4 regions of the Geobacillus sp. TFV-3 genome follow, and region 1 is predicted to be linked to each of the others. Evidence: predicted binding sites of a transcription regulator. Region 1 holds the regulator's gene; each other region holds the start of a gene.
What was found. The regulator Rex, encoded in region 1, represses fermentation and respiration genes when NADH is low (regulators of the CRP and FNR family bind a similar motif). The targets are predictions, from matches to a motif close to TTGTGAAATATTTCACAA.
Positions count from the first base shown of each region.

Region 2: the regulator Rex is predicted to act here: its motif matches at 5,306-5,323, upstream of BJQ97_RS13315 (DUF2249 domain-containing protein).
Region 3: the regulator Rex is predicted to act here: its motif matches at 4,144-4,161, upstream of nsrR (nitric oxide-sensing transcriptional repressor NsrR).
Region 4: the regulator Rex is predicted to act here: its motif matches at 4,673-4,690, upstream of BJQ97_RS13285 (TIGR04053 family radical SAM/SPASM domain-containing protein).

Region 1 is NZ_MPSP01000001.1:321,034-328,166, reverse strand. It holds gene BJQ97_RS01725 (CPBP family intramembrane glutamic endopeptidase) at 321-1,055, shown strand; gene BJQ97_RS01720 (YdiK family protein) at 1,052-1,231, shown strand; gene tatC (twin-arginine translocase subunit TatC) at 1,414-2,157, opposite strand; gene tatA (twin-arginine translocase TatA/TatE family subunit) at 2,178-2,330, opposite strand; gene BJQ97_RS01705 (redox-sensing transcriptional repressor Rex) at 2,327-2,989, opposite strand; gene moaC (cyclic pyranopterin monophosphate synthase MoaC) at 3,005-3,493, opposite strand; gene BJQ97_RS01695 (ABC-F family ATP-binding cassette domain-containing protein) at 3,591-5,516, shown strand; gene tsaD (tRNA (adenosine(37)-N6)-threonylcarbamoyltransferase complex transferase subunit TsaD) at 5,892-6,905, opposite strand; gene rimI (ribosomal protein S18-alanine N-acetyltransferase) at 6,902-7,133, opposite strand, start outside.
Region 2 is NZ_MPSP01000001.1:2,640,649-2,647,781, reverse strand. It holds gene BJQ97_RS13350 (ArsR/SmtB family transcription factor) at 1-346, shown strand, start outside; gene BJQ97_RS13345 (heavy metal translocating P-type ATPase) at 336-2,462, shown strand; gene BJQ97_RS13340 (hypothetical protein) at 2,675-2,920, shown strand; partial or broken gene BJQ97_RS18245 (Fic family protein) at 3,004-3,147, opposite strand; gene BJQ97_RS13330 (metal-sulfur cluster assembly factor) at 3,238-3,540, opposite strand; gene BJQ97_RS13325 (hypothetical protein) at 3,562-4,812, opposite strand; gene BJQ97_RS13320 (DUF2249 domain-containing protein) at 4,809-5,018, opposite strand; gene BJQ97_RS13315 (DUF2249 domain-containing protein) at 5,015-5,254, opposite strand; gene BJQ97_RS13310 (Crp/Fnr family transcriptional regulator) at 5,451-6,143, opposite strand; gene BJQ97_RS13305 (nitric-oxide reductase large subunit) at 6,377-7,133, shown strand, end outside.
Region 3 is NZ_MPSP01000001.1:1,668,406-1,675,538, forward strand. It holds gene BJQ97_RS08520 (nitric oxide reductase activation protein NorD) at 1-191, opposite strand, end outside; gene BJQ97_RS08525 (ATP-binding protein) at 202-1,077, opposite strand; gene BJQ97_RS08530 (replication termination protein) at 1,210-1,584, opposite strand; gene purU (formyltetrahydrofolate deformylase) at 1,693-2,595, opposite strand; gene hmpA (NO-inducible flavohemoprotein) at 2,820-4,055, opposite strand; gene nsrR (nitric oxide-sensing transcriptional repressor NsrR) at 4,227-4,670, shown strand; gene speE (polyamine aminopropyltransferase) at 4,944-5,819, shown strand; gene BJQ97_RS08555 (acyl-CoA dehydrogenase family protein) at 5,926-7,104, opposite strand.
Region 4 is NZ_MPSP01000001.1:2,632,500-2,639,632, forward strand. It holds gene BJQ97_RS13265 (ABC transporter ATP-binding protein) at 1-677, opposite strand, end outside; gene BJQ97_RS13270 (COG1470 family protein) at 680-1,846, opposite strand; gene BJQ97_RS13275 (sigma-70 family RNA polymerase sigma factor) at 1,976-2,557, shown strand; gene BJQ97_RS13280 (anti-sigma factor) at 2,535-3,296, shown strand; gene BJQ97_RS13285 (TIGR04053 family radical SAM/SPASM domain-containing protein) at 3,507-4,625, opposite strand; partial or broken gene BJQ97_RS13290 (transcriptional regulator) at 4,783-5,001, shown strand; gene BJQ97_RS13295 (molybdenum cofactor guanylyltransferase) at 5,249-5,857, opposite strand; gene BJQ97_RS13300 (DUF2249 domain-containing protein) at 5,958-6,191, opposite strand; gene BJQ97_RS17450 (hypothetical protein) at 6,321-6,488, shown strand; gene BJQ97_RS13305 (nitric-oxide reductase large subunit) at 6,543-7,133, opposite strand, start outside.

The sequences.
Region 1 (7,133 bases):
TATTAGCACTCATCGATATTGAGTGCTAACACACTTATAATATTAATGAACTTCTTTCCATTTTGCAAGTAGGAAATGCAAAAAAAATAACTGTTTTTCTCTCCTAAAGAAGAAAGAGCAAAAGGAGCCGGCTGTTTTGCCTATACTCCCCATCCGCGCGGAGCTCGTTTTCATTATTTCACATTCCTCGGACTAATAAACGGCTCCGGTTCATTTTTTTACGGCGGTGAGATGGGATGCGAGGACGCAGTTTTCTTACTATTTTCGCCATACATGTGCTACAATACGAATATAATTTTGAAATAAAAGGGGTAGAGGATTTGAAACGCAACCACTGGTACGTCATCATCACGTATATCGTCATGCAGCTGTCCGCCTTTGTCGGCGTGCCGCTTCTTCGCGCCCTCGGCGTCGGCCAAGGAACGGAAAACCGCCTCGAAGCCGCCAAGCTGGCTTCCGGATATTGGGCGATCATTAGTTTCCTGCTCGCTTTTGTCATAATCCTATGGCTGCTCCGCGGTGACCGCAACGAACGAATGATGCGGCGGCTGCCGCTTGCTTCCTCGTGGATGTGGGCGGTCTTGGGCGTCTTTTTGGCGCTCGCGGCCCAAAGCATCGCCGCCAACATCGAATGGCGGCTGCTCGGCATCAAACCAGGGTCGGAAAATACAAGGCAAATCATCGATATCATCCGCCTAACGCCGCTGCTGATCGTCGTCACCTCCGTCATCGGCCCGATTTTGGAAGAGCTCATCTTCCGAAAAATCATTTTCGGCTCGTTGTATGAAAAATACAACTTTTGGCCTGCGGCGCTTGTCAGTTCGCTTTTGTTTGCCGTTGTCCATATGGAGCCGGAACATTTGCTTTTGTACACATCCATGGGGATGGTATTTGCTTTTTTATATGCAAAAACCGGGCGCATTTTCGTGCCGATTTTTGCGCATGTCGCCATGAATACGTTTGTCGTCGCCATGCAGACGCTGTTGGCCGACGAGCTTGAGAAAATGATGCGCCAGTCCGAGCTGCCGCTCGCCGTTTGGAGGGTTTGGCTATGATGCGAAACCCTTGGCTATTTTCGCTTCTGTATTTCGTCTTAGGCTCAATGTTTACGTATTTGGCCATCGAAAGTGCTCATGAAACGGTTTGGAACGTCTCCACCATCGCTTTAGCGGCGCTCGCTGCCTTTGATTTCGGCACCGCCCTTCGCCTTCTTTTCGCCTCAAAACGCTGACCCCCTTCCCGCGGCTCGCACGGGAAGGGACTAGAACATCAATCTCATGACGGCGATCATATCGTGAAAATGGAAACAAAAAACAAAAGGCCGGCCTCAAAGCCATGTTTTGCGGCTTTTGAGACAGCCCCTTCGTTTGGCCCGGCCTTGCTCGCTTTCCTCTCCATGTTTTTCGTCCCGCCTCACTCATTGCCTTCCTGCTCGGCTGCTCGCTGCGCTTTCCGATAGCCGATGCGCGCCACCCAAATGCTTCCTTCATACAAAATGGTGAGCGGAATCATGACGATCACTTGCGACAGCACATCCGGCGGCGTAATGACCGCCGCTAAAATAAGCAGTGCTAAATATGCATACTTGCGGATGCGAACAAGAAGCTGCGGCGTAATCAACCCTAAGCGGGTGAAAAACAGCACCACAATCGGAAGCTGAAATACGATGCCAAACGGCAGCACGAGTTGAAGCAAAAACTGAAAATATTCATTAATGCCGATCATTTGTTGGACCCCTAGTTGGTCAGCCAGCTGGATCATAAAACGAACGACAAACGGAAACAAGACGAAATAAGCGAAGCTGACGCCTGCTAAAAAAAGAACAATCGACGCCGGGATATAGCTTAACGTCACTTTCCTCTCTTTTTCATACAGACCGGGGCTGACAAACGCCCAAATTTGATACAACAGCACCGGAGCCGACAGCACAGCTGCGATGACAAAGGCAAACTGAAAATACACTTTAATCGGATCGGTGAGGCGGAAGGCGTTCATGGTCAAACGCTTCGCCTCAGCCGTGTGCTGCAAATACAAAATGACATCATCGACAAAAAAGAAACTCACGACAAGCGCCGCAGCAAAAAAGACGAGCACGACGATGAGCCGTTTCCGCAGTTCGCCCAGATGCTCATACACCGACATTTCTTTGTCATTCATCGTTTCCCCATCCTGCCTTGTCATCGGTCGGTTTTCGTTTCTTCGTCATCAGCGAGCCCTTTTGTGGCGTCTTTAAACTCGCGAAGCGACTGGCCGAACGACCGCCCCAATTCCGGCAGCTTTTTCGTGCCAAACAGCAGCAAAACAACAAGAACGAGCAACAAATATTTCATGTGTTGTTCTCTCCTTTTTCCGACGTCGCTGGATAGTTTTTCAAAAAATAGACGAGCGACTGCAGCTCAATGGCCAAATCGATATGATGAACGCGAATATGGTTCGGCACGTTCAACCGCGCCGGAGTAAAGTTTAAAATGCCTTTAATTCCTTGCGCGACAAGGCGGTCGGTCAGCGCCTGAGCCGCAGCGGCCGGCACGGTTAAAATAGCGACCGGGATGTTTTCGTGAAGCCGCTCCTCCAACTCATCGAGATGATAGACCGGCACCCCGCCGACTGTCGTCCCGACTTTCCGCTCATCGACATCAAAGGCCATCACGATTTTCGTATTGTTGTTTTTTGAAAAATTATAATTTAAAAAGGCAGTGCCTAAATTGCCGACGCCAAACAAGGCGACTTCGGTCACCTCATCCTCTTCAAGCGTCCGGCGGAAAAACGACAACAAATAATTGACATTATACCCGTATCCCTTTTTACCAAGCGCGCCAAAATAGGAAAAATCACGGCGGATCGTCGCTGGATCAACTTTCACTGCCTCGCTCAACTCGGCAGAGGACACGCGTTGCTTGCCGGAAGCGTACAAGTTTTTCAAAAACCGATAGTAAAGCGGCAGCCGTTTGGCGGTTGCCTGCGGAATTTTCGGTTGTTCGTTGTTCATGATCTCATCCCCTAGCTAATCGGTTTTCCGTCGGTAATGGCCAGACTTCCCGCCCGTTTTTTCGACCAAATACGTCGGACCGATGACCATTCCTTTATCCAGCGCCTTGCACATATCATACACCGTCAACGCACAGACCGAGGCGGCCGTCAGCGCTTCCATTTCCACTCCTGTGCTCCCTTTTGTTTTCACCGTTGCAGTGATGACGAGCTTATGCGCTTCACCATCGTTTTCCCATGCAAAAGCAATGTCCACACCCTTTAACATAAGCGGGTGACACATTGGAATAAGGTCAGCTGTCTTCTTCGCCGCCATCACCCCCGCTACTTGAGCGACGGCGAGCACATCCCCTTTCTCGATCGCATTGTTCGTCATTTTTTCGTAAATTTCCCGGCTGACAGTCACGCTCGTTTGCGCCACAGCCACTCGCACGGTATCTTCTTTGTGCGTAATATCAACCATTTTCGCCCGCCCTTGTTCATTGAAATGAGTGAACGATGACAATACAATCTCCTCCATTTATACACTATACACGATTTTTCATCATTCGTCTTTGACCGTTTCCGCGACTTACGTTAAACTATTCGCGAGGTGAAATGACATGATCATTTTGCAAGTGCACGGGCTCACGAAATATTTCGGCGCTGACCTTATTTTATCGAATATAAAACTAGAAATACAGTCCCGCGACCGAATTGCCCTTGTCGGCCGCAACGGAGCGGGAAAGTCGACATTGTTGAAAATCATCGCCGGTGAACTCTCTTTCGACAGCGGCAAAATCATCAAACCAAACCATATCAAAATCGGCTATTTGGCGCAAAACAGCGGGCTCGACTCTCCGAGTTCCATTTGGGACGAAATGCTTGAGGTATTCACCCCGCTTCTAGGACTCGAAAAACAGCTCGCCGAACTCAGCATGCAACTCGGCGCCCCGAATGTGCTCGCCGATCCAGCCCGCTATAAAAAAACACTCAAAACGTATGACGAACTGCAAGAACAATATAAAGACCAAGGCGGCTACCAATACGAAGCCGACATCCGATCCGTTTTGCACGGGCTACAGTTTTCCTCATATGATTATAAAACAACGCCCGTCTCGTCGTTAAGCGGCGGACAGCGGACGCGTCTCGCCCTTGGGAAATTGCTGTTGTCCAAGCCGGATTTATTGATTTTGGACGAGCCGACGAACCATTTGGATCTTGAGACGCTCGCCTGGCTAGAGCAGTACTTGCAAGCCTATCCCGGTGCCGTCCTGGTTGTTTCCCATGACCGCTACTTTTTAGACAAAATCGTCACCGACGTATACGAACTGTCGAATGCCACGCTTAAACACTATGCTGGCAACTACAGCCGCTATTTGGAGTTGCGGGCCGAGCAATACGAACAAGAGTTAAGACGGTACGAGAAACAGCAGGAAGAAATCGCCCGACTTCAAGACTTCATCCAGCGCAACATCGCTCGTTCCTCGACGGCCAAACGGGCGCAAAGTCGGCGAAAGCAACTGGAAAAAATAGAACGTCTCGAGCGGCCTGTCGGCGATGAAAAATCAGCCTCCTTTTCGTTCTCGATCGCTCGGCCGAGCGGCTATGAAGTGCTCACGGCTGAAGACATAGCTGTTGGCTATGGCGACGGTGCACCCATCATCCGCCAAGTGAGCTTCCGCATCACGCGCGGCGAAAGTGTCGCCCTAGTCGGACCGAACGGCATCGGCAAGTCGACATTGCTGAAGGCGATCGCCCAAAAGCTCCCGATCCAAGCGGGAGAGCTCCGCTACGGCGCAAACGTCCAAATCGGCTATTACGATCAAGATCAAGCTGATTTGTCATCGAACAAACGGGTGCTTGACGAGCTGTGGGACGCCTACCCCGAAAAGACAGAAAAAGAAATTCGCACTGTGCTCGGCAATTTCCTCTTTTCCGGCGATGACGCTTTAAAACCGGTCTCCGCTTTAAGCGGCGGGGAGAAAGCACGCCTGGCGCTCGCCAAGCTGATGCTGCAAAAAGCAAATGTCCTTCTGTTGGACGAACCGACAAACCATCTAGACCTCGACAGCAAAGAAGTGCTCGAGCAAGCGCTCATCGACTACCCGGGAACGATTTTGTTCGTTTCCCACGACCGCTATTTCATCAACCGAATCGCAACGAAGGTGTTTGAGCTTTCCAGCGACGGCCTAACCGAATACTTAGGCGACTATGATTACTACATCACCAAAAAAGAAGAAATGCGCGAACTGGCTCTCCTGAACGCCCGCCCGACAGAAACGGCCAGTGATTCGGCCAAAACGGCGTACGAGCAAGAAAAAGAGGAAAAAAAACGGCGGCGCCAACGCCAACGCCGCTTGGATGAAATCGAAGCCGAGATTGCAGCGCTTGAAGCACAAATCGCTGAGATCGAGCAGCAACTTTGCAATCCATCGGTTTACGGCGACTATGAAGCGATGCAACGATTGACGCAAGAAAACGAAAAGCGGAAGCAGCGAGTCGAAACGTTATTGGCCGAATGGGAACAGCTTTATACTTCACTATAACCGACAACCCGCCGAAACTAGAGGCGGGTTGTTCTTTACTTAGTCACATTATCCACAAAACAATCCACAATTTCTACCTTGGAATATAAGTTATTCACCAACTTTCCCACATTATCCACAAAAAACATTTTCCTTTTGCACAAAAATCGATGTGTATTGCTTTTCTTATGTTGATAGTGTTTTACCGCTTTTTCCACATTGCCCACAGATTTGTGGATAAAAATATACACAAACTTTTTCACACTAAAACAAAAAGGACGGACCGTTTGTCTGCCGCAAACGGATCGCCCTTCGGTGTCTCTCTCGTTTCAGCCCAACCCCAACTGCCTGGAAGGCTGGTGATTTAATGAAAGAACAGCGCAAAACCAGTTCTTCCTAGACAAGCGGCAAGCTTGGATTGGCATTGAGTGCCAAGTCCGCCCGCTTTCCTTGTTGGTACAACACCGTTCCCGCCGCCGCAATCATCGCCGCATTGTCGGTGCACAGCGACAATGGCGGGATGACAAGCTCTACATTGGGGAGCTCTTTCATTTTATTCTGCAGTGCGTCCCGTAACCCACGGTTGGCCGCCACCCCGCCGGCGAGCAACACTTGCCGCACGCGGTATTCCTTTGCCGCCTGCACGGTTTTCGTCACTAACACATCGACGACGCTGGCCTGAAAGCTCGCAGCCATCAGCCTCGGATCGATCTCCTCGCCGCGCTGCTTCGCGTTGTGGAGCGCATTGAGTACAGCTGACTTCAAGCCGCTGAAGCTGAAATCATACGAACCTTCCTCAAGCCATGCTCGCGGCAAATCAATCACTGGCTCACCCTCATGGGCCAGCCGATCGATGTGCGGGCCTCCTGGGTATGGAAGGCCTAAAGCCCGAGCCACCTTGTCATACGCTTCACCGGCAGCGTCATCGCGCGTTTCGCCGATCACCGCAAAATTCCCATGCTCCTTCATGTACACTAGTTCCGTATGACCGCCCGAAACGACGAGCGCCAACAGTGGAAACTTCATTTCAGCCACTAATTGATTGGCGTAAATATGACCGGCGATATGATGCACCCCAATAAGCGGCAGTCCATAGGCAAACGCCAACGCTTTCGCCGCATTCACCCCTACAAGAAGCGCCCCAACAAGCCCCGGCCCGGCCGTCACCGCCACTGCATCAAGGCCCGCAAACGATACGCCGGCCTGCTGCATCGCTTCCTCAATCACGAGCGTAATTTGCTCCACATGATGGCGAGAAGCAATTTCCGGCACGACGCCGCCAAATCGCCGATGGCTTTCCATTTGTGACGCCACTACATTCGATAAAATCTCTCTTCCGTTTTTCACGACTGCCGCCGCCGTTTCATCACAGCTCGTTTCAATGCCTAATACATATACGTCTTCATTCATCTCAGCTTCACCCACATGACTAACGCGTCTTCAAAGTTATCCGGATAATACCGTTTGCGAATGCCTCCATTGCGAAATCCAAGCTTTCGGTACAGCGACTGGGCAACATGATTGGACACACGCACCTCAAGCGTCATCGTCGCCGCCCCGTGCTGCCTGGCCATGTCCATCAAGCGTCGCATGAGCGCTTCACCAAGCTTTTGCCCACGAAACTGCGGCAACACAGCT
Region 2 (7,133 bases), 2.3 Mb from region 1:
TTACTGTTATGACGAAGAGAAGGTCGAGCGGGTTCAGCGGCGGCTTCGTGATGAAAACATTGCCGCGATCGTGCCGTTTTTCAAGGCGCTTGCCGATGAAAACCGAGCGAAAATCGTGTATGCGCTGTGCAGTGAGGGAGAGCTGTGCGTTTGCGATCTGGCCAACGTGATCGGGGCGACGGTGGCGACGACATCGCATCATTTGCGCATCTTGTATAAGCAAGGAATTGTTAAATATCGAAAAGATGGGAAACTTGCCTTTTATTCGCTTGATGATGAACATATCCGCGAGTTGCTGCTTGTCGCGCTCGCCCATCAGAAAGAGGGGGATCGCTGTGGAGAATGAACAAGCATTGGACCGGTTCGAGGTAAAAACGTACCGCGTGCAAGGATTAACGTGCACGAACTGCGCGGCCAAATTTGAGCGCAACGTGAAATCCTTGCCCGGCGTGAAGGAGGCGAAAGTCAATTTCGGCGCCGCTAAGCTTACCGTTTGGGGCGAAGCGACGATGGATGAGCTCGAGCAAGCAGGCTCGTTTGAACAGCTGAAAATTCGGGAAGAACGCGAGCCGTCTGGAAAGAGAGAGCCGTTTTGGAAGCGAAAAGAAAATCGAAATGTCTTCGCCTCTATGGCGCTGCTTCTGTTTGGTGTTGCAGCGGATGCGGCAGACAAGGAGATGTTGGCGGTCGTGATGTATTTCGCGGCGATCGCAGTTGGTGGTCATTCGCTGTTTTGGGCAGGGATTCGGAATTTGGTCCGCTGGCAGTTTGATATGAAGACGTTAATGACGATCGCCATTCTCGGTGCGGCGGCGATCGGTGAATGGCAGGAAGGGGCGGTTGTTGTCATTTTATTCGCCATCAGCGAAGCGCTCGAGCGCTATTCGATGGAGAACGCGCGCCGGTCGATCGCTTCGCTGATGGAGATGGCCCCTGCTGAAGCGATCGTTCGGCGCGGCGCGGAGGAAATGACCGTTCCTGTTGAGGACGTTGGCGTCGGGGAGGTGATGGTCGTCAAGCCGGGTGGAAAAATCGCCTTGGACGGCATCGTCATAAGCGGCGCCTCGACCGTGAATGAAGCGGCGATCACCGGTGAAAGTCTGCCGATGGAAAAAACGGTGGGTGATGCAGTGTTTGCCGGGACGCTGAACGGAGAAGGATTCCTCGAAGTCGAAGTGACAAAGCGAGCGGACGAGACGATGCTAGCGAAAATGATCGACCTCGTCGAAGAGGCGCAAGCGGAGCGGGCCCCATCGCAAGCGTTTGTCGACCGGTTTGCCCGTTACTATACCCCGTTCATTATCGTCTTTGCGCTGTTTATTGCCATCGTGCCGCCGCTGGTGATGGGGGGAGATTGGCTCGTTTGGATTTACCGCGGTCTTGCCGTTCTTGTCATCGGCTGTCCGTGCGCGCTCGTCATTTCGACGCCGGTGGCGATTGTGACGGCCATTGGAAACGCGGCCCGGCGCGGCGTGCTCATCAAAGGCGGAGTCTATCTCGAACAAATCGGTCGGCTGCGAGCCGTTGCCTTTGATAAAACCGGGACGTTGACGAAAGGAGAGCCAGCTGTGACCGATATCGTCGTGTATGAAGGAAGCCGCGAACAACTGTTGGCCATCGCCGCCGCCATCGAAAATCGGTCGCAGCACCCGCTCGCTTCGGCCATCGTCCGCAAAGCGGAAGAAGAGGGGGCGCCGTTTTCTGCCGTACAGGTTGACGAGTTTCAGTCGCTGACCGGCCAAGGGGTGAAGGCGGTGATTGCGGGGAAAACGTACTATATCGGCAGCCCTGCCTTGTTCACTAGTTTGGTCGGCAAGTTGCCGAATGAAGCGGAACAACAAATCACGGCCTTCCGCAAAGAAGGAAAAACCGTGATGGCCGTTGGCACCGCTGATCGGTTGTTGGGGCTTGTCGCCGCGGCCGATCAACTGCGGGCGTCCGCCCCGTACACGATCGCCGCGCTGCGGCGCCTTGGGGTGGCGGAAGTGGTGATGGTCACGGGCGACCACGAGCAAACCGCGCAGGCCATCGGCCGCCAAGCGGGCGTATCCGATATTCGCGCCGGATTGCTTCCGGAAGAGAAATTGGCTGCGATTCGCGAGCTGAAAGAACGTTGCGGCATGACCGCCATGGTCGGCGACGGGGTGAATGACGCCCCTGCCTTGGCCGCAGCCGATGTCGGCGTGGCGATGGGCGGAGCGGGGACGGATACCGCCTTGGAAACGGCTGATGTCATCCTGATGGCCGATGATTTGCGCCAACTGCCGTACACGGTTCGTCTCGGGCGCCGAACGCTTGCCGTCATCCGGCAAAACATCGCTTTCGCCTTAGGGCTCAAAGCGTTGGCGCTCGCCGCCGCCATCCCGGGCTGGCTCACCCTTTGGCTCGCGGTGTTCGCCGATATGGGCGCAACGCTGCTCGTGACACTGAACAGCATGCGCCTGTTGCGGGTGAAGGAATGAGAGGGGGCTTGCGGGCAGCGTTTCGATGCATTGTCTAACTTAGTGTTTGTTTTCGTGTATGAAATGATTGGAAAAGATAGATAGCCTTTGTCGATGAGAGATGGTATCATGAAGATGAAACATAGCGAATGGCTGAACTTGGGGATCGCCGTTGTTGGATGGAAACATCGTTTTTGTCTGTTCATGAAAATCAATGGGGAAGAGGGGGCGTCATGAAGGGCTCTCGAGAAGAAGAGATGCACGAAGCACAATGGGCAGAAGAGATTCAACGGATGGATGACCGGGTGTTTTCGTCGACCGAAGAGTTGGATCGGATAGCAGCGGGAGGGGCGATGAAGCGGAAAGCCCTCGATTGGCGAGGATTTCCCTGGTGGATTCGGTGCTTCGGGTACATCGCCTTGGCCTTCTTTGTCATCGTTCCTTTGATGGCATGGTTGTTGAATGTGTTGCTTGAATAGCGGATCGAATGCCAGCCGGAGGATTGGAGCAAGAAAGACACGGAATCATGTTCACTTCCGTGTCTTTTTCGTTTTGCGCTGTTTCATTCTCCCTCAATCCCTAACGCGTGCAAATAGTGGTGCAAGCTTTCTTCGCCACATGCGGTGATCAGTTGAATGAACGGAGTGACTTCTCCTTTGACGCTCGCTTCTTCCAGCGCCTCATAATATTGCCGACGTTGTTCTGGACAGGGAAGGGGAAGTGGCAAGCAGCCAAAGTGGCGATGAAAAAGGCTGCTCGCCCAACATGGGGAACAGCCAAAGAAAAGTGAAACTGTTTAGGCAAAATACCCAAGCTGCCGCAACGCTTCTTCGCTCATCCGGTCCGGCGTCCATGGCGGGTTCCATGTCACTCGGACGCGCACGTCGCGGATGCCGTCGATTTGTTCGAGCGCCCGTTTGACGCCGCCGGCAATCGAGTCGTGAAGCGGGCAGCCAGGGGTCGTGAGCGTCATCAGGACATCGATATGGCCATTCTCAATTTTCAAGTCATAAATCAATCCCAAATCGACGACGTTAATGCCAAGCTCCGGGTCAATGACCGTTTTCAGTTGTTGCATGGCGAGTTCGCGGACATCCATCGTAGTTTCCTCCTCATTCGCTTATTTTCGGAAGACCGCTACAATCGTTCCGGCAAAGGCGACGCTTAGTCCAGTCAGCAATACTTGAGCGACGGTCAGCAGCGGCATGCTAGCGGTCGCGAGCGCAACGGCCGCGAGCGCGAGGGCGGCAAGCCATAGGCGGCATTGGACGGCGATGGCTCGCTCGTTCATCATTTGCTTTAACGTCGGCACGTGTTGTTGGCCGACTTTTTCGCTGTAGCGATGCGTCCACCATAAAAACGGCACGATTTTGAACAAATAGCCGATGATGCTAAACCCGATCCAGCCGACCGCCGAAAGGTAGATGATGATGCCAAGCCACCGTCCGCTGCCGGCCATGATGGCGGCAAGGGCAGCCGCGTGCAGCACAAGGCCGATGGCGACGGCGGATAACGAAAACCGAAACGGGCGGTCGAGCGTCTTTTTCATCCGCTTTTGCAAAATCGCGCGGATATGCCAAGCAAAAAGAGCGAACCCAGTCGTCAGCAATGTCACACCGACCGCAAGCCACCCCTGACTTGGCGAGAATAGGCTGGCGAACGCCACCACAATCCCGCCGGTATACAGCGCATACACATAGCGCGCCGGCCGCAGCGAAAAGCCGTGGGCGAGCGAAAACATCGGCGCCATTTTGTACGAAAAGCCCATGATGAGAAGCGTAAACCAGCCGCACAGTCCAAACAGCATGTGCAGGCCGAACACCGCTTCATGGCGGTTGGCGCCTGTGGCGGTGAAAAAGTGAAAGGCAAGCGACGTTCCGGCGGATGCCGTCAGCAGCAAAAACAACAGCGACGTGGCGGCAAAGAGCGTCATCACGTTTTTCGTTCCTTGCTTTCTCAACGTCATCGCCATTTGCCAGACAAATAGCACGATGCCCAAAAGCAGGAGCAAGCCGGGCAGAAAAGCCCAAGTCGGCGCCGCCGCCAGGCTCGCGGCAAACGCGACGATGCCGATGGCTGTCACGGCAAACTGCCAAAAGCCAAGCCGCACGCTCCAAATTGGCGTCAAAAAGGCGACGGGGACAAGCTGGTACATCGCCCCCATGGCGGTCATCAACGCGAAGCCAAGCAAGCCGAGGTGAGCCGCCGCCCAGACGAGCGGCAACCGGAACGCACCGCTGGCCAGTGACGGAATGACGGTCAGAAGCAACACTTGCGACGCAACAAACGACAAAACAGCAAACGTGATAAACGAAAACGGCAGCCGGACGTCTGTTTCCGTCCCCGTGCGAGTGGGAAACACGCTGCTCATCCTTTCGTAATGCGGATTTCAAAGCTGCCGTCTTCGCGCGCGACCGTTTCGTGCCGGTAGCCGAGCTCATCGAGCTGTTCATATAAAAACATCGGACGGCGGTCATTGATGATCGTCAGCGTTTCGCCTCGGTTGAGTTTGGCGAGGGCGGCCAGCGTCCGCATCATCGGCTGCGGCGGCTCGAGTCCGCGGTTATCGAGGATCATCGTTCTCCCCCCTGCTTCACGAACGTTACTTTCCAATGTTTTTTCTCGATTTGTTCCGCTTCGTACGTAAATCCTTTCGCTTTCATAATCGGAAACAGCGGCAGCGGCTTGAACGGGGCATGCAAAATGAACGTATCGCCCGGTTTGAGCGGCTTAATGGCGTTCATAATCTTTTCAAACGGTTCCCGTTTCTTCTGCAAATCTTCGCGCACATCGAGTTCAATCGTCATAGCCATGCGTTTTCCCTCCTTTTTGACTATCATGATAATCATTTTCATTGTGAAATGTTGTGATATAGCTCACATCTTTCGGCCGAAACATGACAATTCCGTTTTGGAAAAAAGGTTTCGTTTTCGTTTGAAAGAGCGGGAAGGAAACCCCATCAGCTCCATTGCGCATCCCGGCCGGTGCCGGACGATGGGGATAAAGGAGTTAGAAAAAGATTTCTTGTTCGAGTCCTTCGCGGTCAATTAAATAAAAGCCGTGTTCATCGACATCAATCAGCCCTTTTCGTTTCAGCTGGCTCAACGTGCGGCTCACCGTTTCGCGGGCGGTGCCGATCATGTTGGCCAGCTCGCGGTTCGTCATGTGGGCGGTGAGGCGGTGCCATTTTCCTTGCTTGACAGCGTTCGTCCGCGTCAGGCGCAGCAGGAGAAGAACGATTTGCTCGTACGTATTATGAAGCACTTGCGCCTCAAGCCGGTTTTGCAAGTCGACGATTTTTTCGCCCATGACGCGAAACAGTTTCATGCATAGCTCGGGGCTTGCCATCAACACTTGTTCAAAATCATGGATCGGGATCGCGATCAATGTCGCTTCTTCCACTACTTCAGCATGGGCTGGGTACGTGCCTTTTAAGAAAAAGCCGGCGTGCGGAAACATTTCTCCCGTCTGCAAAATCGAGACGATTTGTTCTTTTCCGCTGACATCGGTTTTATAAATTTTGACCGTGCCGGAATGAATGAAATAGACGCGCTCTAACGGGTCGCCTTGCATAAAGACGAACGTCCGCGGTTTGTAGACGCGCACGTGGGAAATGGCGACGAGCGAATCGAGCTCGTAATCCGACAGTTCGCGAAACAATGGAACAGCTTTTAGGCGGTCTTTCATCCAATGGTTCGCCATGGGGTTCTCTCCTTATAAAAATGTGACAAAATGATAACAATGGCCGAGCGGGGCCTCGATCGGTTCTCTTTTTGAAAATTTGCGTCGTTCAGCACATTCTGCTTTCATTGTATAAATTCTTACACCGAAAAGCTGTGATATAAATCATAGTCGACATTTGCCCCGGCTCACAAACGGGTTGCGGTTTGACGCGCTACAATGGGAGCGAACAAACGAGAAGGAGGTTGTCTCATATGGAAGTTCATCGATCCGTTCGCCCCAACGTCCGGCCGGGGCGGCAAACGACAAACAGTTTTCTTAAATCGATTCTCATTTTCACCATTTTGATCAGCTTTACCGTCCTGCTTGTCGGCGGGTATTGGATCTTTAAAGAAATGGCGCCAAGACCGAAGGAAGTGCGCAGTGAAGACGGCCGAGTGCTGATGACGAAAGAAACGATCATCGGCGGGCAGGCCGTTTTCCAAAAATACGGGCTGATGGACTACGGCACGGTGCTTGGCCACGGGTCGTATATGGGGCCGGACTATACGGCGGAAGCGCTAAAAGTGTATACGGAAGGCATGCAAGATTATAAAGCGAACGAGCGGTATCACAAACCATTTTCTGATTTAACAGCCGATGAGAAAACAATCATCCGCGAACAAGTCATCAAAGAAATGCGGCAAAACCGCTACAATCCGATAACCGATGTGCTTGTGTTGACGGACGCCCAAGTGTACGGACTTGAGAAAGTGCGCAACTACTACCGCGACGTGTTCACAAATGGCGACGGCTGGGGATTGAAAAAAGGGTTGATTCAAGAATCGGATATGCCGAAAACGGGCCGTGCTTGGGTGGCGGATGGCGACCAAATCAAACAAATTGCCGACTTTTTCTTCTGGACGGCTTGGCTGTCCAGCACGCCAAGGCTTGGGGATAACATCACGTACACGAACAACTGGCCGTACTATGAAGACGCCGGCAATACGATGTCGTTCTCCGCTGTCTGGT
Region 3 (7,133 bases), 1.3 Mb from region 1:
CGCTCCAATGGCGGATACCCATACCAAAAATGGCTGACGTAAACGACCGGCTTGGCAGAATGCACGCCGGAATGGGCGGCGAACTGGATGGCAACGTCGCGGCGGCGCATGAGCGTTTGGGCGAGGTCAGAAAGCTGCATGACCAAACTCGAATCGACCGTTCGGTCATTGAACATCATAAACCGTTCCATATGCAGCCTCCTATTCGTCAAACCACGTTTCAGCGATGTTGCGCACCGCGGCCCGTTCACGTTCATCGTCGAGCTTATCGACGATGCTTCGTTCAATGGCCCGCAATGGCGGCATGTACGCCGCCAAATCGCACGCATCCAACAAAGCGCGCACCGAAGCCGCTTCCTCGGCGATTTGTCCGTTTCGCACTTGCGCAAGCAGATCAGCCGACAAGGCGACGAAACGATCGATCAACGTTTCATCCGTTAATGTAGTTTGCGCCAACAATACCGATTTTAATGTTTCTCCTTGCACATACGGCACATTGATGACGACAAACCGGTTTTTGAGCGCCTCATTGAGCGGTACGGTGCCAATATAGCCTTCATTGATCGCGGCGATGACGCCAAATGTTGGTTTCGCCTGCACGACATCGCCGGTGAGCGGATTCGTGAGCCGCCGCCGGTAGTCAAGGACGCTGTTTAAAATCGGCAGCGTCTCTGGTTTCGCCATATTAATTTCGTCAATGTATAGCAAATGCCCTTTTGTCATCGCCTGGATGACTGGTCCGGGCACGTACTCGATCACCGCCTGGCCGTTTTTGTGCACGATCGTCTTAAAACCGAGCAATGCTTCGGCGTCCAAGTCCACGGAACAGTTGATGCTGTGCATCGGTTGACCAAACAAAGCGGACAACGTCTCAGCAAGCCGCGTTTTTCCCGATCCGGTCGGGCCTTTTAAGAGCACGTTTTTCCCAAGTGCGAGCGCAATGGCGGCATCGTGCACGATCGCCTCATCTGCCGCCTTGTACCCGCCCGCTCCAATCAACGCGCGATCCGGATCGCGGCGGAACAGTTCTTTTCGCTTTTCCATTTCTTTCGTGACCGTCAACGGCCATGTTCCCATCTTCTGCCTTCCTCTCTGTGGCGATCTTCCCCTCTCATTCTACTAGATCACCCCGCGGGACGCAAAACAAAAGAATTAAACCATAAATATATTATGTAAATATAACAAAGAAAAAGACAAAACGAGGCGCTCTCAACCGAAGTTGTCCTCAATTGCCTTGCGAATGAGCGCCGCGCACCGGTCCAGTTCCGCCTTCAGCTGGCGTTTGTACAATTTCGCCTTTTCTTCCCCACCCTCGGCAAACCGATAGTAGACGACTTCTTGGTACTTCATCCCTTCTTTTTTTCGCTTCACTTGTTGCAAAATGCCGTCCTCGATCAAATCATGCAGCGCCTTATACACTTCGGAGTGGTTCGGCCGGTAGCCGAACGGCTTGAACTCTTGGCGCAATACATCAAGCAGCTTTAGCCCGTAGAGCCGCTCCTGTTCGGTGAGCGTAATCAAATACAATTTTAAAAACGCACGTTGTTTTAACAGAAAACCGCTGGGCGTCCGTTTCTCCCCCATGGGTTGCCCCCTCCTTCCTTGTGGATTGAATTTCGCTCTTTTGGCCGCGAACTCCTGCTTGTTTTCATTATATCACGCGGGAAAGGAAAAATCCTCTCCCGCTTGGTTTCAATAAAACACGATCGTTTTATTGCCGTGGATGATGACCCGGTCTTCCAAATGCCACCGAAGCGCCCGGGCGAGCACTGTTTTTTCAATTAGTCGGCCGATCCGCTTTAAGTCATCCGGATGATGGCGATGGTCGACGCGGGCGACGTCCTGCTCAATGATCGGCCCTTCATCCAAATCATCGGTGACATAGTGCGATGTCGCGCCGATCAATTTGACGCCGCGCTCATACGCCCGCTCGTACGGCCGAGCGCCAATAAAGGCGGGTAAAAACGAGTGATGGATGTTGATGATCCGCCCCGGAAATTCAGCGACAAACGTCGGCGACAAAATTTGCATGTAGCGGGCCAGCACGATGGTGTCGATCTGATAGTCACGAAGCAGACGAATTTGTTCGGCTTCGGCGTCTGCTTTCATTTCTTTCGTCACCGGAATATGCACGTACGGGATGCCAAATGACTCGACCGTCTCGCGCAAGTCGGGGTGGTTGCTGATGACAAGGGCGATGTCGGCGATCAGCTCTCCCGCCTGCCATTGCCAAAGAAGCTCAAGCAGGCAATGCTCGGCTTTGGAGACAAAAATAGCGATCCGTCGGATGTCGTTGTGCAGCCGAAGCTGCCAATGCATCTCAAATTCAGCAGCGATCGGGGCAAACGCCGCTTCGATCTCTTCTTTTCGCTCGGCGATGTTCGGGCAATCGAACTCCAAGCGGATAAAAAACGTTCCTCCCTCAGGATCGGTCGAGTATTGGCTCGATTCAACGATATTCGCTCCCTGTTTGTACAGAAACGACGTCACCGCCGCGACGATGCCCGGGCGATCGGGGCAGGAAATCAGGATTCGAGCGCGCTGCTCACAACCTTGCAAAAATGATTGCCAGCGATGTTGGCGAAATGTCGTCATGCGTTGTCTCTCCCTTTTCTTGCTTTTCTTGCAATTCATCATACAAAAAATTCATGAACTTGCCAACAGGGAGATAACAAAAGAGGGTGTCCCAAAAGGATCGGGACTCCCTTTTCTTATTACCGTATATAGGTATAAAGCAATCATTAAGAAACAATATGTTGTGTTTTTGTTAAGGGAAATTACCCTTTTGGGTCAGCCCCCTGGCAAGTGAAAAACCTCTCTCAGTCTTTCGTCAAATCACCGGCCGGGCCGAAAAATTCGTAATGGATGTGCTCCTCTGGCACACCCCATTGTTTTAGGGCGCGATAGACGGATTTCATAAACGGCACCGGGCCGCAGAAATAAAAGTCTGCGTCTTTCGTCGGGATCACGGATTGCATCCATGCAAGGTCGATCCGCCCTTCTTTGTCAAAATGCGGATGGCGGCGGTCCTCATCGGATGGCGACTCGTAACAAATACGGTAAGAAAATGACGGGCGTTCCGCCAACATCCGAAGCTCTTCATCAAACGCGTGCACGCGTCCATTCAAAGCAGCATGCAAAAACGCCGCTGGGCGGGTCGGTTGGCGAATGGCCAACGTATGCGCCATGCTCAAAAGCGGAGTGATGCCGACGCCGCCGCTGATGAACACAACTGGCGTCGCTTTGGACAAATCAAGCGTAAAATCGCCGGCTGGAGCGCTAAGCTCAAGCACATCGCCCTCTTGGACATGATCATGCAAATAGTTGGAAACGATGCCGGCCGGCTTGTCCGCTGTGGCTGCTTCCCGTTTGACACTGATGCGGTAATACCCTTTTCCAGGAGCATCCGATAAGCTGTATTGGCGAATATGCGTATACGTCTCGCCCGGAATCGACAGTTTGACGCTCACGTATTGACCCGGCAAATAATCACTGATGGCTTTGCCATCTTCCGGCTCCAAATAAAATGAAGTAATGACGCCGCTTTCTTTCACCTTTCTCACGACGACAAATCGGCGAAAGTCACGCCAGCCTCCGTGTTTGGCCGCTGCCTCATCGTAGAGCTCTTTTTCCACTTGAATGAAAACGGACGCAATGGCTTCATATGCTTCCGCCCAAGCCGTGATCACTTCGTCGGTGGCAACGTCGCCGAGCACGTCTTTGATCGCCAGCAACAAATGCTTTCCGACGATCGGGTATTGTTCTGGTTTGATTCCTAAGCTGCGGTGTTTATGGCCGATTTGCCGCACAACCGGCAAAATAGCATCAAGCTGGTCGATATAGCGCGCTGCCGCATACACGGCTGCGGCCAAGGCGCGTTGCTGCCGCCCTTGCTTTTGGTTGGCGTGGTTGAAAATATTGAGCAGTTCCGGATGATTGGAAAACATGAGTTCATAAAACCGCTTCGTAATTTGTTCGCCATGTGTTTCCAAGACAGGCACTGTTGATTTCACAATTTCAATTGTTTTTGGATGCAATTTCGTTGTCGTTGTCATGATTTCATCCCCTTGCAAAACATGTATTTTTAATACATCTTTTATTCAAGCATGAGCACTTCGAAAAAGCAATATTTCAAATACATCTTTAATAAATTGTTCACAATTCTCCGTTCGAATCAGGTGTGGTACAATGGGACCAAGAATGTCGCTTAAAGGTTGTGAATCACGATGCAGTTGACGAACTATACGGAATATGCCTTGCGCGTCCTCTTGTTTTTAGGAGCGCTTGATGAAGAAGAAAAAACGAACATCAAAGACATTGCCGCTGCCTTTTCCATTTCAGAGCATCATTTAAGCAAAATCGTTCATGAGCTTGGCAAACTCGGCTACATTGAAACGATCCGTGGGCGCAACGGCGGAATCCGCCTTGCGAAACGCCCCGAGGAGATCGTCATCGGCGCGGTTGTTCGCGAAACGGAGGAAAACTTGTCGCTTGTCGAGTGTTTTGCCGCCCACGGCAATGAGTGCGTCTTAACGCCGGTATGTCGGCTTCGCTTCGCACTTCACGAGGCGTTAGAGGCGTTTTTGCGTGTGCTGGATGCGTATACGCTCGCTGATTTGCTTGAAAACCGAGCGTCGCTTCGTTCTTTATTGAAAGAGCGGCGTGGTTGAGAAAAAAACTTTCCGGCTATTATAAGCTGGAGAGTTTTTTGGTGTTAAGCATCGCTCTACGGAAGGAAGACGCGGGATGATGTGAAATCGATGACGTCCTTTGCGCGTGATGTGGCGGTAATACGGATCATTAGTTAAAAAACGAAACCAGTCGAAAACCATGGGCAATACGTCCGGCACCGGTCGATCACATCCCCTTTGTTTGCCACAAGACGAAGAATATATTAAGATTAGAAAGGTGTGAAAACATCTGCATGACTGAAGGAGGTCACAATGAAACACGAAGGAAACGCTTTGCCACCTTACTTGCATATGGACAATGGAGAGCTTTGGCTCACCGAAGATGATCGCGACAACTTAAAAATCAGCTATCGAATCAAAGAGGTGATTTTTGCCGAGCCGTCCGAGTACCAGCATGTGATGATTTTGGATTCGTACGATTTCGGCCGCATGCTCGTACTCGATGGCGTCGTGCAAACAACCTCGATTGACGGCCATATTTATAACGAAATGATTTCGCACGTGCCGCTGCAGTTTCATCCGGAAGCGAAGCGGGTGCTCATCATCGGCGGCGGCGACTGCGGCGCAGCTCGTGAGACGGCGAAATACGCTCATCTTGAAGCCATTGACATGGTGGAAATCGACGAAAAAGTCGTCCGGGCGTGCAAAGAGCATTTGCCAGCCGTCTCCGGCAACTTATCGGACCCGCGCGTGCGGTTTGTATATGATGATGGCGTCGTGTTTGTACAAGGGAAAGAAAACGTCTACGACGTCATTATGATCGACTCGTCCGACCCAGTCGGCCCAGCGGAAGCCTTGTTTTCACCGGAGTTTTACGCCAACGTCCATCGCGCGTTGAAAGCAGACGGGCTGATGGTCTGCCAAAGCCAGTCGCCGATTTTCCACTTGGATATTTTGAAACGGACGTACCGCAACATTCGCGAACTGTTCCCGCATGTGCTTGTGTACACCGCTGTGGTGCCGACGTATCCAGGCGGACTGTGGAGCTTTACGATCGGCTCGAAACGGCCGCTGGTGCTTCCGGCGCAAACAACCATTCCAAACGACACGAAATACGTCAATGATGCGGTCTTCCGTCAATGTTTCGCCTTGCCCGAGTTTTTGCGCTCGGCGCTTGAGGTGGAATAACGGCTTGGCATGGAAAAAGCTGTCCCTGCTTTGTGAGGGGACAGCTTTTTTGTGTCATTTGAGTGATCCTCTTTACGCTTTCTATTATTCCACCCGCTTTCTTGTTTCATGGCGCCGGCGGGTTGTGGGCCAGTGCCCGCTTGGCAAGCCATTGAAACGTCAAGTCATCCGCCGGCGGGTTGTAGAGTCCAGCGCGGACGTCACGGTAATGCCGCTGGAGCGGGTTGTCAGCAAACAAGCTTTGTCCGCCGACAATGCGCATCGCCCAATCGACGACTTCAAGCGCGGTATTGGTGGCGACCAATTTGGCTGTTGCCAACTCCTCTTTCATCGCCATCCGTTTTTCCGGATAGCGATCCCATAAGTCGGCGACCGCGTACAGGAAATGGCGTGCATGAGTGAGGCGCCATTCCATTTCAGCGATTTTCCGCTGCACTTCTGGTGTTGAGGCGATCGGATGAGACAACGTGTTCGGCTGGTACATTTGTGCAAAGCGGAGAGCCTCGTTGCGCGCTGCAATGGCGATGCCTAAGTAACAAGCCGGAACGTGCAGCAGCCATCCTTGCGCCGGTGCGGCTTCGTTCGATTCCCCGAGCGTCTCGACGAGCGCCTCTTGGTCGACTTCGACTTCTTCAAGAACAAGATCATCGCTGCGCGTCGCCCGCATGCCAAGCGTGTTCCACGTCGGCTCGATGCGGATGCCTGAAGCAGACATCGGCACGAGAAATTCACCGACCCGACCGTCTTCCATCGTGGCGGAAATTAAGACGTAATCGAGTGCAGGAGCCAGTGACGCAAAGGTTTTTCGTCCGCGAAGCACAAAGCGGCCATCGCGAAAAACGGCCGTCGTTTCGGGTTTGCCCCCGCGCGCCGGGCTGCCTGTCGCCCGTTCGGAATGAGCGCTGTTGATGAGCGCGTGGCGGCAAACGACTTCTTTCGCCAGGCGGGCGAGCACCGGCTCCGGCCAGCGGCGAAGCAAAAATAAACGCATGAGAATGCTTGCATGCCAGCCGAACGCCAAGGCGGTTGCCCCAGAGCCTTGGGCGATCGTTTCTTGCACGAGCACGAGCTCATAAAGCGACGCCCCTTGGCCGCCGTATTCGGTTGGGACGGTCAAGGAAAGGAATCCAGCCTCTTTTAAATCGGCAAAATCGGCAAATGGAAACGTTGCTTGTTCGTCATCATGCGCTGCCCGTTGGACAAATCGTTCCGCAAGGCGACGCGCTTGGTTGTACAATTGTTGCTCCCGATCGGTCCGCACAAGCAAGTGATACAACTCGTTCATCGTTCTCCCCTTCTTTTTTGATCGAGATG
Region 4 (7,133 bases), 2.3 Mb from region 1:
GCCAGACGTTCCATATTCCCTTCGGCCAGCAATTTCCCGTTGACGAACAAACCGACCCGGTCGCAAATTTGCTGCACATGGTGCAATTGGTGCGAGGACAATAGAACGGTGATGCCTTCATGGCGGCTCAAATCGCGGATCAGCCGGAGCAGCTCACGCACCCCCTCCGGGTCGATGCCCAACGTCGGCTCATCCAAAATGATCACTTCCGGGCGCTTCATCAACACATCGGCCAAACCGAGCCGCTGCCTCATTCCCCGCGAGTATTTTCCTGCTTTTTTATGAGCCGCATCAGTCAAATTCACCTTCTCGAGCAGCTCCCACGCCCGCTTTTCCGCCTCGGCGCGGGGAATGCCGTTTAACGCTGCCGTATACAGCAAATTTTCCATCCCTGTCATATGATGATAAAATCCGACATCATCCGGCAAGTACCCGACTTTCCGTTTGACGTCAATCGGATTTCGCACGGGATCGATCCCGCATACTCTCACGCTGCCGGACGTCGGCACGGTGAGCCCGAGCATCATCAAAATCGTCGTCGTTTTTCCCGCTCCGTTCGGGCCGAGGAGGCCAAAAATTTCCCCTTTTTGAATGGAAAGCGACAAATGATCAACCGCCCGATGGTCGCCATACGTTTTGCACAAATCGCTCAGCTCAATGACGGCGGATGCCCCCATGCTTACCTCCTCCCGTATGTTTTGATCAAATAGTACAGCCCTCCGGCCACCCCGAGAATGATCAACACCGCCACCACGCCCCAAACGGTCGACGTTTTCACCGAGACTCGAAATGCCGCCTCCGCCGATGTTTCCGCGGTTTGCGCCTGGAAGTTGACGACGTAATCCCCGGCGATCGCCTCATCCGACGCTTTCACTTTCGCCTTGACGGTTTTCGATTCACCGGGGTTCAGCTGGGCGATCGTGCTTTGGTCGAATTCCACGTCCCAATCCGGCGGAGCGTCGGCCGTCATATTGATGTCCAAAAGCGGGGCGCTTCCAGTGTTTTTGACGACGAGATCGATCACCCGTTCATGCCCTGCGGTCAAGTCGGTGCTCAAATTTCCTGACGGCGTCGTCAGCTTGAGCGCATACGTGCCCGTAATGACCGCTTCTAACGCCAGCTCAGCCGACGTATCGCTCGTTTGCGCTTTGATCGGGATTTTGTACGTGCCCGCTTTCACATTTTCCGGCGGTTTGACCTCGACGGTAATGTCTCTCGACTCATTCGGCTCGAGTTTCACCGACGTAACGGAATTGCCTTCCGATTTGAACGTCACTTGCCAACCTTTTTCCGCCGCCGAACTTAACGCGTAATTTTGCGTCTTGGCGGTTCGGTTTTTCAGCGTGACATCATACGTGAAGCTCGAATCCGCGTGCCCCTCGAGGTTCGTTTGTTCCGACGTCAGTTCAGTTTTAAACGATCCTTGTTCCGTCACGCGGACAAGCAGCGGCAATTTGGAGACGCCGCTCTCCCCTTTGGCGACGAGCCAAAAGCGGTAATCCCCTTTGTCAACATCCAACGGCACGGTCACTTCCAACGTGACCTCTTCTTCTTTCCTGCCTCGGACGGACAGCTGCTCAATCGTTCTCCCCTCAGCGGTAATCGAAGTCGACCATCCTTTCGGCAGGTGGTCAAACGAGAAGGTGACGTTTTCAATGTTGGAACCATTGTTGATGACATTGACCGTATAGTCGATCGTTTCCCCCGGCGTCACGGAAAGCCCGGTGTACGGCGTGAAGAGAACAACACCGCTTGCCGCCGATGCCGAGCGGGTGGGAAGAAGAAGAGAAAAGAGAGTCAAAATCATGACGAACATAGTGATGCCCCTGTTTCGCACGACGTTCACTCCCTCCTTCTGTTTTCATTTCGTATACGCCAGAAATGGATCAATGGATTTGTTTTGCAGGGAAAAAATTATAGAATGTACAGTAGGAGCTCAAACTTGATCACCAGTAGAGCCGGGAGGTGGGGCAAGATGGAAGATCGACGGGAAGACGCAGAACTGCTTGCGAACATCGCCAAAGGTTCCCGCGCCGCCTTTGACCGTTTTTACGAAAAATACGCCCCGATGGTCTATCACATCGCCCTTCAGATCGTCGGCGACGAGGCGGAGGCGGAAGACGTCAGCCACGATGTGTTTCTCGAAATCTTGCAAAAGCCCCATCAATTCGATCCGAAGCGGGGAAGCGTTCAAGCCTTTCTTGCCGTGAAAACGAAAAGCCGGTCGCTCGACCGCCTGCGCAAGAAACGGGATCTGTTGGTGAGCCGCCTTGAAGAAGCGTCCTTAAAAGAAAAGGGGGCGGAATTTCATTTTCTCCGCCAACTGGAACAACGAGTCATCATCGATGCGTTAACCCATCTACCCGAGGAGCAGCGGCAAGCCATCATTCACTTTTACTTTCACGGGGAAACACAGCGGGAAATCGCCGCCGCGATGAACAAGCCGTTAGGCTCCGTCAAGTCGCTCATCCGCTACGGTTTGCGCAATTTGCGGAAACAAAAAGAGCTGTTCCGCTGGATGGAGGCTGGCCGAGGTGAAAAACAGCATGAAGCATAGCCATATTCCTGAAACAAAAATCGTGGACTGGCTGTTAGACGTGCTGCCGGAGCAAGAAAAAGAAGACGTGTCCAACCATCTAAAGCAGTGCCGTGAATGCCAACGCTTGCTTGAAGCGTGGAAAAGCATCGGGCTGAAGGCAGAAGCCCAGTATGAAGCACCTCCCCTTTCCCATCAAGAGCGAATTTGGGCCCAAGCAGAAGCGCAAAAACAAACAAAGCGGATGCGGCGCGGTCTCCGCATTGCTGGAGGGCTGATCAGCGCGGCTTTGGCCGTCTCCCTTTTCGCCTTGCGCCTTTCCGTTTCGGACGGTGGGCGAGATGCTTCGCATGACCAACCGAGCGAAGCATATCGATACCAGATTATCGAACAAAATCACGACATTCCGATCGAGCAGATCATCCATAATCCAGAAACGAAACAAATTCCGATTGAACCATCGGCGTTCTTTCAACAGCTGGACGGCACGGTTTGGCTCAACGATGAAACGGAGGAAATGCTGATGGAAATTGAAGGGCTGCCGCCGTTTGCGACCCGCGATTATCAATTGTGGATCATTTACACCAACAACGAAGTCAAAGGGGAACTGTTGACGATCCGCCACGGAGCGGCGCGCGTGTTGATCACCGGCGAGGATGTCAAACAGTTCAAGCAAATTAAAGCGAGCCTCGAACCAAAAGGAGGAAGCGCGGCGCCGACCGGGCCGGAGACATTTATTGCCGATTTGGACCATGAATGATCTTTCGCATCAACCGATGAAAACGGGGAAGGCGCATGCTCCTTCCCCTTGCGTCTAAGAAAAACCGTCATGTTGAATCGCCACAAAAACGATTTCGCGAACAAAAAAACAAGGTTGTTGCACGCGCCCCATCCGCCATTGTCCACCGCAGACGCCCAGACACCGCTGGAAGAAAATCCGACGTTTGCACCAAAAACGTCCTCCCTTGGCCTAGCATTGGCTTCGCTCTTTTGTCCGCCACGCCTTCGGAATATAAACGCAATACGGCTCGCTTTCCAAATAATCCCCCGTCACGGCGTACGCCCGCGAGCGTGAGCCGCCGCATACATGACGGAATTCACAAACGCCGCATTTTCCTTTATATTTGTCCGGATTGCGCAAATCTTGGAAAATCGGCGAGTACCGGTAAATGTCAGCGAGCGGCGTCTCCCGAACGTTCCCGGCTTTCACCGGCAACAGCCCGCTCGGGTAGACGTCGCCGATATGGGAAATGAAGACGAAGCCGTTGCCGTCGTTTACTCCTTTCGGCGCGCGGCCGAGCCCGTCGACTTGTCCGGTTAAGCCTTTGTTCAACACGTCTTCATAGCGGATGCCGCCTTTTGCCGTTTTTCCTTCGCGCATTTTTGCCTGCAGCACGACGCGGCGGTAATGTTGGCCTGCGGTCGTTTTAATATCAAATGAAACGCGCTTGCTCGTTTCATACAGCCAGCGGAACACCCGCTCATGCTCAACCGGGGAAATCATGTCCTCCTCTTTCCCCCTTCCGGTCGGCACAAGGAAAAAGACGCTCCAAAGGACGCATTTCAGTTTCTCCACCAGCGCCACCATTTCATCAAGCACATGAACGTTGTACCGGGAAATGACGGTGTTGATCTGCACGGGAATGTCGAGTTCATGCAAGTAGTGAATCGCTCGGATCGTCAAATCAAACGAGCCGCTCGTGCCGCGGAAATGGTCGTGAATCTCGGCGTTCGGCCCGTCAAGGCTGAACGCCCAGCGCGACAGGCCGACCTCTTTCGCCTTGCGGATCGACTCTTTCGTCACATTCGGCGTCGCGCTCGGCGTCATCGACACGCGTAATCCTTTGTCAACCGCGTACTTTGCCAAATCGTACACATCCGGGCGCATGAGCGGATCGCCGCCCGTAAAGACGAGCATCGGCTGATCCATCTCATAAATCTCATCGATCAGTTTTTTCCCTTCCTCGAACGTCAACTCGCGCGGGTCACGGTGGTATTGCGCTTCGGCGCGGCAATGAAGGCACTTGAGTTGGCACGCCCGCGTCAACTCCCAAATGACGATAAACGGGTTTTCCTTGAAATCACGCATCATGTTCCCTCCTCGGCCTTCATTGTATCGCAATGGCCAAGCGCATTATGTGATCTCCATCACATCAACAGCGAAGCCGCAACAGATGGTGATCGTGCCATGAACGAAGATGACAGCCGTCTGAACAGGCGATATAATAAGCAAAAGCGAGGAGTGAATGAAAATGAATAAAGCCTTTCGTTTACTCGTAGAAGATCTAGAACAGGAAAAAGAGAAAGCGATCAAACAAGCCGAAAAACAGAAAGCCACCGAAATCGCGAAAAACTTGCTCGACATCCTGCCCATTCACGAGGTCGCGAAACGAACGGGGCTGACCGTTGTCGAAGTCGCGGATTTGGCGAAGGAAATGGACAAAAATCAACCGACGACTCGATAATACAAAAGAATCGCGGCCCGTGCTGTTCTTTTTTCGCGCTGTTGCCGTTTCATGAAATTCAAGGTCATCACCAAAAGGTGTACTTGACCTTTCATTGATAATAGAAACGTTATCGTACAGGCGAAATCATTTTTAACTTGCGTATCATAAGCGTTTTTCTGTATCAAGTGCATTTTGTGGTGAAGAGCCGGGGAAAAGAACAATTCCGTGGTCAAGGACGGCTCTTCTGACCGGCAAAAGATGTATGCTACGTCTGCTTTGGCCAACATTCCCGCCCGTATCGATACTCTTCCTCAGTATTGACATTGCGCCATACGTCTTCATCCGCGGCAAGCTGTTTGGCATCAACATAGCGGACGCGTGCGCGGTCAAGGAGCGCCGCCATCCGGCGTTCGCCGGCATCAAGCAGCTCGGCGATCACCGGGCCAAGCCGCCGTTGATACAAAGCGACAAGTGGTTCGGGGCGTCCGCCATGGAGCGGGACGATGGCGTCAAACGTCGGATCGATGTATGAGGCGAGCTGTTCTGTCACTTCCTGACGCATGTACGGCATGTCGCACGGCAAGACGAACATCCAGTCCGCTCGGCTTTGTTCCATGATGGTGTAAATGCCGGCAAGCGGCCCACAGCCGCGGTAGCGCTCCACATCGAGCAGCACCGGGATGTCCGTTTGCCGGCGGAATTCATCGACAAGCGCCGGATGGCTAATGATGTACAGCTCATCGACAAGCGGGCGCAGCGCTGCGATGGACCAAGTGAAAAACGGAGCACCGCGATGCTCGGCAAACGCCTTCGGACGCCCGAACCGGCGCGACTGGCCGCCAGCAAGCACCGCTCCGGCAATGGTTGGTTTCATGGCGATTCCCCTTTCCGGACATCATCTGTTCCTACCGTACCATATGAACCGGCGAAAAAAAAGATTTCCGCCTGCAGACGGAAATCCCGATGGACGCGATTTATTTTTTTCCGATCGCCACCCGCCATACGTCCGGTCCTTCTTCTAAATACTCCCACGTAAATTGGTCCGGACGCTCCATCATGAATTGGTAGTGCAGCGGACGCGGGTCATGGTCATTGACAAGCTCCATCACTTCCCCCGGCTTTAAGCGGTCAAACAGCTGGAAAATCGCCGGATGGCGGTCGCGCGGCGGATAGTCGGGAGCGTGGATTTTTGCGGCAAATTGGTTCATAACATTCGCCTCCTTTGTAGTATAATGAATTATATACTTTATCATAACCGCTTGAACCTTGGAGAGTAGTGACGAGCGTCACAGCCCGAAGGTGAACATGTTCAATCCCCGTGAAAGGAGAAATGGCGGTTGGAAGAGCTTGTTGGCTTTTGCGCGCAATGCGGCAAGCCGATCCATTGTCTGCATGGGTTTTTAAACGGCGTCGTCAGCCGAGAGACAGAAACGTTGTACTGCTTTCCATGCCATGACAAGCAAAAGGAAACCGAACACGCCAAGCCAGACAAATGCCACAAGTAATTGAAAACGTTCACAAATGAAAGGCACAGCGGAATCCCGCTGTGCGTTTTTGTTTTATTCTTCCTGCGCCAAATTCGCCACCGGCAGCTCTTCCCCTTCCCCATGCGTCGGCTTGCGCAAGTGGAACATCGCTTTGATGGCAAAGGCAAGCAGCGCGGCGACGCCGATTAAAAAGATCGTATCCGGAATGAAGCGGACAAGCAGCAAGTTTTGCACGATGTCTTGCTTGAGGAACGAAGGCGAACGCGACGCCCAATAGCCGTGTTCGAACGCTTCTTTGATTTGCAATATCCCGACCGGGAGAAGCGTGATAAGAACCATGCCAGCCAAACCGTTGTTCAGCATCCAGCATGAGAATTTCAGCCATTTGTCGTTCCATGCTTCCGGTTTGACGATGTTGCGCAGCGAGTAAAGGAGCACGGCAATGGCAAACATGCCGTACACGCCCATCATCGCCGCGTGGCCGTGAGTCGGTGTTAAAAACTGTCCGTGCTCAAAGTAGCTGACCGCCGGCAAGTTGATGAGAAAGCCGAACACCCCGGCGCCGACCAAGTTCCAAATCGCTGTCGAAATTAAGAACCAGAACGTTGCTTTGTACGGGAAGTTGACCCCGCCGTCTCGCATCATTTTGTATTGCTCGTACGC